Regions from separate parts of the Streptomyces sp. NPDC111516 genome, predicted to be linked through region 2. Evidence: riboswitches for the same ligand, from Rfam matches in the RefSeq annotation. Region 2 holds a riboswitch; the other holds the start of a gene.
The links. Region 2 has a riboswitch for S-adenosylmethionine ahead of thrC (threonine synthase). Riboswitches for the same ligand answer to the same signal wherever they lie in the genome.
Positions count from the first base shown of each region.

Region 1 (5,284 bases), on a different contig from region 2:
GATCAACTGGCTGTTCGGCTTCCTGCTGTTCGTGCTGGGTATGTTCACCGGCTTCACCGGCTACTCGCTCCCGGACGACCTGCTGTCCGGTACGGGTGTCCGCTTCACCCAGGGCGCGATCCTGTCGATGCCGATCGTCGGCACGTACATCTCGATGTTCCTGTTCGGCGGAGAGTTCCCCGGCCACGACTTCGTCGCCCGGTTCTACTCGATCCACATCCTGCTGCTGCCGGGCATCATGCTCGGCCTGCTGGTGGCGCACCTGATCCTGGTCTTCTACCACAAGCACACGCAGTTCGCGGGTCCCGGCCGCACCAACAAGAACGTGGTCGGCATGCCGCTGCTGCCGGTGTACATGGCGAAGGCCGGTGGCTTCTTCTTCCTGGTCTTCGGCATCGTCGCCATCATTGCGGCGATCGCCTCGATCAACCCGATCTGGGCCATCGGCCCGTACCGCCCGGACCAGGTGTCCACCGGCGCCCAGCCCGACTGGTACATGGGCTTCGCCGAGGGTCTGATCCGAGTGATGCCTGGCTGGGAGATCAACCTCTGGGGTCACACGCTCGTCCTGGGTGTGTTCATCCCGCTGATGGCCTTCGGACTGGTTCTCGCGATCATCGCGGTCTACCCGTTCATCGAGTCCTGGGTCACCGGGGACAAGCGCGAGCACCACATCCTGGACCGCCCGCGCAACGCCCCGACCCGGACGGCCTTCGGCGTCGCCTGGATCACCGAGTACTTCATCGTCTTCGTCGGCGGTGGCAACGACCTGTGGGCCACGCACTTCCACCTGTCGCTGAACGCCATCTCCTGGTTCGTCCGGATCTTCATCTTCGTGGGACCGGTCCTCGCGTTCATCGCCACCCGGCGGATCTGCCTCGGCCTCCAGCGCCGCGACAAGGAGAAGGTGCTGCACGGGCGCGAGTCCGGCTTGATCAAGCGCCTGCCGCACGGTGAGTTCGTCGAGATCCACGAGCCGCTCGGCCCCGAGCAGCTGCACACACTCACCGCGCACGAGCAGTACGAGCCGGCCGAGATCGGCCCGACGGTCGACAAGAACGGTGTCGAGCGCAAGGTGTCCGCCCTGCAGAAGCTGCGGGCCAGGCTCAGCAAGGGCTACTACGGCGAGAACAACCAGATCGCCAAGCCCACCGTCGAGGAGTACAAGGAGATCACCAGCGGCCACGGTCACCACTGATCGCCTGAACTGATCGCCACAGCAGGAGCCCCGTCCATCCGATGGACGGGGCTCTTCGCTGTCCCCGGCCCTCGATAGGGTGGGGGTGACCCCTTTTATCGGCTGTGGACCCCAGGAGCGGACCATGAACGTTGTGACCCCGGTCGGCGGCGACAGCGTGGCGGACCGTTCCTGGCCCGGCCTGCTGAACCCGCTGCTGCGCGGCGAGAACCTGACCGCGGACGACACCGCGTGGGCGATGGACCGCATCATGAGCGGTGAGGCGAGCGACGTGCAGATCGCCGGTTTCGCGGTGGCGCTGCGTGCCAAGGGCGAGACGGTCGACGAGGTGTCCGGCCTGGTGCGGGCGATGTACGAGCACGCCAACACCATCCACGTACCCGGTCGTACGGTCGACATCGTCGGCACCGGCGGCGACCTCGCCAAGACGGTCAACATCTCCACGATGTCGGCGATCGTCATCGCGGGTACCGGTGCCAAGGTCGTCAAGCACGGCAATCGCGCATCCTCGTCGGCGAGCGGTTCCTCCGACGTGCTGGAGAAGCTCGGCGTCAACCTGGAGCTCAGCGCGGAGCGGGTCGTCGAGGTCGCCGAGGAAGCGGGCATCACCCTCTGCTTCGCGGTGAAGTTCCACCCGGCTCTGCGCTACGTGGCCAGGGCCCGCAAGGAGCTCGGCGCCCCGACGACGTTCAACATCCTGGGGCCGCTCACCAACCCGGCGAAGGTGCGCTCGCAGGCCATCGGCGTCGCCGACCTGCGGATGGCGCCCATCGTCGCCGGTGTCCTCGCCGAGCGAGGCAATTCCGCGCTGGTCGTCCGCGGTGACGACGGCCTGGACGAGCTGACGACGACCGCGACCTCGCGGGTCTGGGTGGTCCGGGACGGATCGGTGCGCGAGGAGGCGTTCGACCCGCGCGACGTCGGTCTGGAGCTGGTGCCGCCACAGGCGCTCCGCGGTGGCGACCCCTCGTACAACGCGGATGTGGCCCGCCGGGTACTGGCCGGCGAGCACGGGCCCGTACGGGAGGCCGTGCTGCTCAACTCCGCGGCGGCGCTGGTGGCCCTGGACCCGACGGACGGCACGCTGAACGAGCAGATCGCCGCCGGGATCGAGAAGGCCGCCGAGTCCATCGACTCGGGGGCGGCCCGGCAGGCGCTGGAGCGCTGGGTGGCGGTCAGCAACGCCTGAGAGCCTGTCGGGTGACCTCTGATCGGGCGGCCACGACGTGGCACGCACGCTTCCGGCGCCTTGGAATCGCACGCACCACGCGGCGTCCGCTCCCCGATCGAAGGTCACCCGACAGGCCCTGAGAGCTTGTCGGGCGACCTGAGGGAAGGTGACGTGGGGCGCGGTCCGGATCCTGGACCGCGCCTTGCGCGTCGACGCGCGTATGGCAAGATGCTGCGCAGGTCATGAGTGACAGCGACTACGGCCCCGGCCCGCTGTCCGGCAACCCTCCGTCCGTGGCGGGGTGCCCCGGGTGAAGACCAGGCCGTAGGCAGCGAGGTCTGCGGCAAGCGCGGGCCCCTCGGCATCTGTGAATGCCAACCCCCGGGGTCCTGGTCCCTAGGGAGTCTCTTGTGAGCAAGCGAATGCGATAGGGCTCTCGGCCCTCCTCCGCACCCCTCTTTTTCTCTTTTCGCTGCGCTGCCGCGTATCCGCCGGCGCACGCGATTCGCCTGCCTGTTACGGGAGTTCGCCATGTCTGTCTTCACCGCTGCCGCCGACCAGTCGCTTTGTACCCCCCTGCCGGTTCTGGGCAAGGATGTAACGGTTCCGCTCGTCACGGGTGGTGAGGTCACGTACGCCGCTCTCGACTACGCCGCCAGCGCCCCGGCCCTGCAGCGCGTCTGGGACGACGTCGCCGCGTATGCCCCGTACTACGGCAGCGTCCACCGTGGTGCCGGGTACCTCTCGCAGCTCTCCACGGACCTCTTCGAGAACAGCCGCGCGACGGTCGCGGAGTTCCTCGGGTGCCGCGCGGAGGACCAGGTGATCTTCACCCGGTCGACCACCGACTCCCTCAACCTGCTGGCCGCCGTCATCCCCGCCGACTGCCAGGTCTTCGTGTACGAGACCGAGCACCACGCCTCGCTGCTCCCGTGGCGCGACGCCCGGGTGACCTACCTCAACGCCCCGCGCACCCCGGCCCAGGCCGTCGAGACGCTGGAGCGGGCGCTCGCCGACCGTGAACCCTACGGCCCGGCGCTGGTCTGCGTCACCGGTGCCTCCAACGTCACCGGTGAGCTGTGGCCGGTGAAGGAGCTGGCAGCCGCCGCGCACGCGCACGGTGCCCGGATCGTGCTGGACGCCGCGCAGCTCGCCCCGCACCACCCCGTCGACATCGCCGAGCTGGACGTCGACTGGGTCGCCTTCTCCGGGCACAAGCTGTACGCGCCGTTCGGCTCGGGTGTGCTCGCGGGCCGGGCCGACTGGCTGCGGGACGCCGAGCCGTACCTGGCCGGCGGCGGCGCCTCGCGCAAGGTCGCCCGGCGCGGCGACGGCGGTGTGGACGTCGAGTGGCACACCACCGCCGCCCGCCACGAGGCCGGTTCCCCCAATGTCGTCGGCGTGTACTCCATCGCCTCCGCCTGCAAGGCGCTCACCGAGGCCGGCTTCGACAACCTGGTCGCCCGGGAGCAGCACCTCGTCACCGCGGTCCGGACCGGTCTCGCCGAGGTCCCCGAGGTCAAGGTGCTCTCGCTGTTCGGCGACGACGCCCCGAGGGTCGGCGTCATCTCCTTCGTGGTGGAGGGCTGGAACAGCTCGCACTTCGCCGCCGCGCTCTCTGCCGAGTACGGCATCGGGGTCCGCGACGGACTGTTCTGCGCACACCCGCTGGTCCGCACCCTGCTGGGCAGCGACCCGCAGGAGGCCGGCGAGTGCGGCGCACCGGAGGCGGAGCCGGGCGAGCGGTCTCTGAACGCGATCCGGGTGAGCTTCGGGGCCGGTACGCCGGACGAACACATCGAGCGCTTCGTCCGCGCGGTCAAGGAGCTGGTGAGCGAGGGCGCCCGGTGGAAGTACCGCACGGAGGACGGCCGCTGCGTCCCGGACCGGGGTACGGCGCAGCTCTGACGGCCGCGTAACACTTCGGCGGGGGACGGGCGTCCGAGCCCGTCCCCCGCCGAAGTGTCACGCCTTGGTCGGGGGCGTACCTACGCGTCGAGGCCGATGGCGAAGGCGGCCTCCAGGTCATGCTGCGAGTACGTACGGAAGGCCACATGCGTGTCGGTGGCCTCGACGCCGGGGATCTTGCTGATCCGGCCGGGGATGACGTCCGCCAGATCGTCGTGCTTGGCCACCCGGACCATGGCGATCAGGTCGTACGTACCGGTGACCGAGAAGACTTCGCTGACGCTGTCCAGTGCGGCGATGGCTTCGGCGATCTCGGGAATCCGGTCCACGCTGGTTTTGATGAGCACGATCGCGGTGATCACGGCTGGCTTTCTCCCTCGGTGGCCCTGGCTGGAGTCTTCACTCTATCCGTACGCCGGTAACGCCCCCAGGCGTAGAGAAAGCCGAGGGCGAAGCCGACCACATGGGCCAGATAAGCCACGCCGGGCCCCCCGCTGCCCGCGCTCCGGACCGCCAGCCACTGCAGGGCGAACCAGAAGATCAGCACGATCCAGGCGGGGAAGCGCAGCGGCAGGAAGAAGAGGAACGGGAACAGGCTGGTGACCCGGGCCCTGGGGAACAGATAGAGGAACGCCCCGAGCACCGCCGAGATCGCCCCCGACGCCCCGACGAGCGTCTGGTCGGACGTGGCGTGCGCGGCGGCGTAGGCGACCAGGGCGAGATAGCCGCAGGCGACGTAGAAGTAGGTGAACTCGACACGGCCCATGCGCTCCTCGGTCATCGCCCCGAACACGTACAGGAAGAGCATGTTGCCGAGCAGGTGCAGCCAGCTGCCGTGCACGAAGAGCGCGGTGAGCGGGGTGAGCAGGGCGCGTGCGGAACCGTCCCACAGCTCGCTCGGGATCACACCCCAGCGTTCGAAGTACCCGGCCTGGGCGGCGAGCAGGGCGTCGGCGGTGCCGTAGGACGAGTTGAAGCCCGAGAGCGGACTGATCAGGAAGATCAGA
Region 1 covers NZ_JBVKBV010000001.1:388,643-393,926, reverse strand. Annotated here, with positions in the region: gene qcrB (cytochrome bc1 complex cytochrome b subunit) at 1-1,198, shown strand, start outside; gene trpD (anthranilate phosphoribosyltransferase) at 1,323-2,387, shown strand; SAM riboswitch class IV at 2,608-2,725, shown strand; gene ACZ7L9_RS01825 (aminotransferase class V-fold PLP-dependent enzyme) at 2,901-4,277, shown strand; gene ACZ7L9_RS01820 (Lrp/AsnC family transcriptional regulator) at 4,358-4,639, opposite strand; gene ACZ7L9_RS01815 (rhomboid family intramembrane serine protease) at 4,636-5,284, opposite strand, start outside.
Region 1: linked by a shared signal. The riboswitch ahead of ACZ7L9_RS01825 (aminotransferase class V-fold PLP-dependent enzyme) and the one ahead of thrC (threonine synthase) in region 2 are both predicted to bind S-adenosylmethionine.

Region 2 (5,284 bases):
AAGGGCGAACCGGTGGCGCCCGCCCGGCCGGGCGATATGTTGGCTGATATGACCACCCCCCCGAATGGCCCCGACGCCACGGACGGCCCCGGCGGCCTCTCGGACCGGGATCGTGCTGTGCTCTCCGTCGAGCGGCAGTCGTGGGCCGGGCCCGGGGCGAAGGACCGCGCGATCCGCGAACAGCTCGGCATCTCGCCCACGCGCTACTACCAGTTGCTGAACGCCCTCCTCGACGACCGCCGCGCCCTGGAGGCCGACCCGGTGACGGTGAACCGCCTGCGCCGGGTACGGGAGGCGAGGCGGGGGCGGCGCTGACCGGGACTCCGCCCCGGGAACGCCCACAGGGCACCCCGGCGCCGCGCCCCGCTATAGGCTCGCCCCATGGGCAGCAACCCGCACGCACCCACGCCGAGCGAAACCCCGTCCGAGTTCCCCGCCCCCACCACCCCACCCGGCCGAGAAGCCCTCGCCGCGATCCTCGCGCGCCCCGACCGCGCCGTCATCGCGGTCGACTTCGACGGGACCCTCGCCGACATCGTCCCGGACCCGGAGCAGGCCCGCGCCCACCCCGGAGCCGTCGACGCGCTCGTCGCGCTCGCCCCGAAAGTGGCGTCCATCGCCGTGATCACCGGCCGCCCGGCGGGCGTCGCGGTCCGGCACGGCGGCTTCGCCGGAGTGCGGGGACTGGACCACCTCGTCGTCCTCGGCCACTACGGCACCGAACGCTGGGACGCCGTGTCCGGCACCGTCCGCACCCCCGCCCCGCACCCCGGCGTCGCCGCGGTCCGCGCCGAACTCCCGGGCGTGCTCGACCGGTTCGACGCATGGCACGGCGCCTGGATCGAGGAGAAGGGCCAGGCGCTCGCCGTCCACACCCGCCGCGCCGCCGACCCGCAGGCCGCGTTCGACGCCCTGCGCGAACCCCTCGGCGAGCTCGCCGCCCGGCACGGGCTGATCGTCGAACCGGGCCGCCTGGTCCTGGAGTTGCGCCCGCCGGGCATGGACAAGGGCGTGGCGCTCGCACAGTACGTGCGGGAGACCGACGCCGAGTCCGTCCTGTACGCGGGCGACGACCTGGGCGACCTCGCCGCGTACGCCGCGGTGGAGAAGCTCCGCGCCGAGGGCCCCGACGGCATCCCCGGCCTCCTGGTCTGCAGCGGCAGCGCGGAAGTGCCCGAGCTGGCCGAACGCGCGGATCTGCTGCTGAACGGCCCCGGAGCCGTTGTCGGCTTCCTGGCGGCCCTGGCCGAACGGATCTGACCGGCTCACTCCCGCCGCAGCGCGTCCAGCTGATCGAGGAACCACTGCTGCGGCGGGAGCGCCACCGCCGCCGCGGCCAGCCGTTCCGTGCGCGCCGCCCGTTCGTCGTCCGCCATGGTGAGCGCCTCGTGCAGCGCCGCGGCCGTCGCGGACACGTCGTACGGGTTCACCACGACCGCGTCGCTGCCCAGCTCCTCGTACGCCCCCGCCTCCCGCGACAGCACCAGCGCGCAGCCGTGGTCGGAGACCACAGGGACCTCCTTGGCGACCAGGTTCATGCCGTCGCGGATCGGGTTGACGAGCGCCACGTCGGCCAGCCGGTACGCGGCGAGCGAGCGGGCGAAGTCGTCCTTGACGTGGAGCACGACCGGCGTCCAGCCCGCCGTGCCGTACGCGGCGTTGATGTCGTCGGCGACCTGCCGCACCTCGGCCGTGTAGTCGCGGTACACCGCCAGGTCCTGCCGCGAGGGGTACGCGAAGGCGACGTGGACGACGCGCTCGCGCCATTCGGGCCGCTCCTCGAGGAGCGTGCGGTAGGCGAGCAGCCCGCGCACGATGTTCTTGGACAGTTCCGTCCGGTCCACTCGTACGATCGTCCTGCGCCCGGGGCCGATCTGCTCCCGCAGCGCCGCCATCCGCTCGTCCACGTCCGCCTCGTGCGCGCGGCGGCGCAGGAAGTCGGCGTCCGCCCCGAGCCCGTGCACCCCGATCCTGGTCCGCCCGGTGCCGCCCAGGAGCTCCGTGCAGCAGCCGATGAAGGCATCCGCCCAGCGCCGGGTCAGGAAGGCCGCCCGGTCGGCGCCCAGGATGCCGTGCAGCAGCTGCTCGGCGATGTCGTCGGGGAGCAGGCGGAAGTAGTCGACGGGCGCCCACGGGGTGTGCGAGAAGTGGCCGATCCGCAGGTCGGGGCGGAGGCCGCGGAGCATGCCGGGCACCAGCGCCAGGTGGTAGTCCTGAACCAGCACCGCCGCCCCGGGGCCCGCCTCCTCGGCGAGCGCCTCGGCGAAGGCCCGGTTGTACGTCTCGAACGACGCCCACAGCCGCCGGAACTCGGCGTCGAAGACCGGCTCCAGCGGGGTCTGGTACAGCATGTGGTGGACGAACCAGAGCACCGAATTCGCGATGCCGTTGTACGCGTCCGCGTGGACGGCCGCGTCGATGTCGAGCATCCGTACGCCGGGCTCACCGACCCCGCGCCGGACCGCCTCCCGGTCCCCGTCACCGAGCGCGGCGCACACCCACAGCTTTTCCTTGACGGCGCTCAGCCCGGAGACGAGCCCGCCGCCGCCCCGCTTCGCGTCGAGTGATCCGTCCGTGCCCAGCGTGTACGACACCGGGCCGCGATTGGACGCGACGAGGACCTGGGCGGCGGACTGGGCTTCGTGCTCGGAGACCATATTGCGGAATCTAGCCAGATCACGGACCGCCCAAACGTGCAAACGTGCGAAGTCGGGCCACGTCAGGCCGCGCGGCGCGAAACGTACTCCTCGATCTCACGCATCGGAGGCCGCTCCTCGGTGTCCACCGCATGGGTGCGCGGTACGAAACCGTCCTCGCCGCGCTCGAACTGGGTGAGCGAAGGCCGTACCAGGTGCCCGCGGGACAGCCGGAGTTGCGCGGTCCGGTAGATCGCCGCCGCCATCCGGCCGAGCGCCTGCCCGTCCTGGTGGCGGTGCCTGCGCACCCCCACGTCGACCTGGGCCAGCGCGTCCAGACCCACGGTGTGCAGCGCGTCGACCAGGAGGCCCAGCTCCACTCCGTACCCCACGGGGAAGGGCAGCTGTTCGAGGAGGGAGCGGCGTACGGCGTACTCGCCGCCCAGCGGCTGGACGAAGCCGGCCAGCTGCGGCCAGTGCAGATTGAGCAGCGGACGGGCCACCAGCTCGGTGACGCGACCGCCCTGACCTGCTGTGTCACCGAGCGGGCGGTCGTACATCGCCTTGACGAACCGGACGTCCGGATCGGTCAGCAGCGGGCCGACGATGCCGGAGACGAAGTCGGCCGAGAATTCCTTCAGGTCGGCGTCCACGAAGCAGACGATGTCCCCGCCGGTCACCAGGAGCGACCGCCAGAGCACCTCGCCCTTGCCGGGCACGGCGGGTATCCGGGGGAGTATGTCGTCCCGGTGCACCACTCGTGCGCCGGCCTCCCGGGCCACCTTCGCGGTGGCGTCCGTGGAACCGGAATCGATCACCACGAGTTCGTCGACCAGCTGGACCTTCTCCATCAGCTCGCGCCGGATCGTCGCGACGATCGCACCGACCGTCGCCTCTTCGTCCAGCGCGGGCAGCACGACACTCACGCTCCCGCGACGCGGGTCCCGGGCCTTGGCGGCGAGGAGCCGGTCCAGCGGGCGGTCGGCGGCCGACCAGGAACGCCTGGCCAGCCAGCTTTCGACCTCTTCCAGCACGGTCGATACTCCCTGCATGTGATCCATCTCGCGGTTCGGACGACTATCTCAACCGTCCGGAGCTTCGGTTACAGTCTTGAACAACGCGGACGGCCGTCGCATGTCGGGGTCGGTCCGCCAATAAACGCCTGGATCGGAGATCCAGCGCCATAGCGCTCATCCAGAGGGACTGAGGGAACGGCCCGTTGAAGTCCCGGCAACCCTCCTGCCGACCGCGAGGTCAGGTGGGGAAGGTGCCAATTCCGTCTCGTGGCGAAATGCGCCGCGAGGAAGATGAGGAGAAAGGGCCTCGCCTCCATGGCTGCGCAGACTGTTGCAGTAAGCACCGACTCTTCCGCCGAGGTTGTCGATCTGGGCCCCGCCGCGGCGCTTTCCTGCCGCGAGTGCGGCGAGCGTTTCGAACTCGGTCCCATTTTCGCCTGTGCGTCCTGTTTCGGGCCGCTCGAAGTGGCGTACGACCTGCCGAGCGGCTCCCCCGACGAGCTGAAGAAGCGCATCGAGGCCGGACCCGACAACATCTGGCGTTACGCGCCGCTGCTGCCGGTCCCCGCCGATGTCGCGGACAAGCCCAACATCAACCCCGGCTTCACCAAGCTGGTCAAGGCCGACAACCTCGCCCGTGAGCTCGGTGTCACCGGCGGTCTGTACGTCAAGGACGACTCCGGCAACCCGACGCACTCCTTCAAGGACCGCGTCGTCGCCATCGCCGTCGAGGCCGCCCGCGCCTTCGGTTTCACCACCCTCTCCTGCTCCTCCACCGGCAACCTCGCCGGCGCGGTGGGCGCCGCCGCCGCCCGCGCCGGTTTCCGCTCCTGCGTGTTCATCCCGCACGACCTGGAGCAGGGCAAGGTCGTCATGGCCGCGGTGTACGGCGGTGAACTGGTCGGCATCGAGGGCAACTACGACGACGTCAACCGCTTCTGCTCGGAGCTCATCGGCGACCCGCTCGGCGAGGGCTGGGGCTTCGTCAACGTCAACCTGCGCCCCTACTACGGCGAGGGCTCCAAGACCCTGGCGTACGAGATCTGCGAGCAGCTCGGCTGGCGGCTGCCCGACCAGATCGTCATCCCGGTCGCGTCCGGCTCGCAGCTCACGAAGATCGACAAGGGTCTCCAGGAGCTGATCAAGCTGGGCCTGGTCGAGGACAAGCCGTACAAGATCTTCGGCGCCCAGGCAGAGGGCTGCTCCCCGGTCTCCACCGCCTTCAAGGCCGGTCACGACGTCGTACGGCCCCAGAAGCCGAACACCATCGCCAAGTCCCTGGCGATCGGCAACCCGGCCGACGGCCCGTACGTCCTGGACATCGCCCGCCGCACCGGCGGCGCGGTCGAGGACGTCGACGACGAGCAGGTCGTCGACGCGATCAAGCTCCTCGCCCGCACCGAGGGCATCTTCGCGGAGACGGCGGGCGGCGTGACGGTCGGCGTCACGAAGAAGCTGATCGAGGCCGGTCTGATCGACCCGGCGCTGACCACCGTCGTCCTCAACACGGGTGACGGCCTCAAGACCCTGGACGCGGTGGCCGCCACCTCGCAGGCGACCGCCACGATCCGCCCGAGCCTGGACGCGTTCCGCGCCGCCGGACTCGCCACCAGCTGACCACCCGAGACTCCA
Region 2 covers NZ_JBVKBV010000006.1:188,839-194,122, reverse strand. Annotated here, with positions in the region: gene ACZ7L9_RS14885 (DUF3263 domain-containing protein) at 49-315, shown strand; gene otsB (trehalose-phosphatase) at 382-1,260, shown strand; gene ACZ7L9_RS14875 (alpha,alpha-trehalose-phosphate synthase (UDP-forming)) at 1,266-2,657, opposite strand; gene ACZ7L9_RS14870 (glucosyl-3-phosphoglycerate synthase) at 2,720-3,670, opposite strand; SAM riboswitch class I at 3,824-3,950, shown strand; gene thrC (threonine synthase) at 3,968-5,269, shown strand.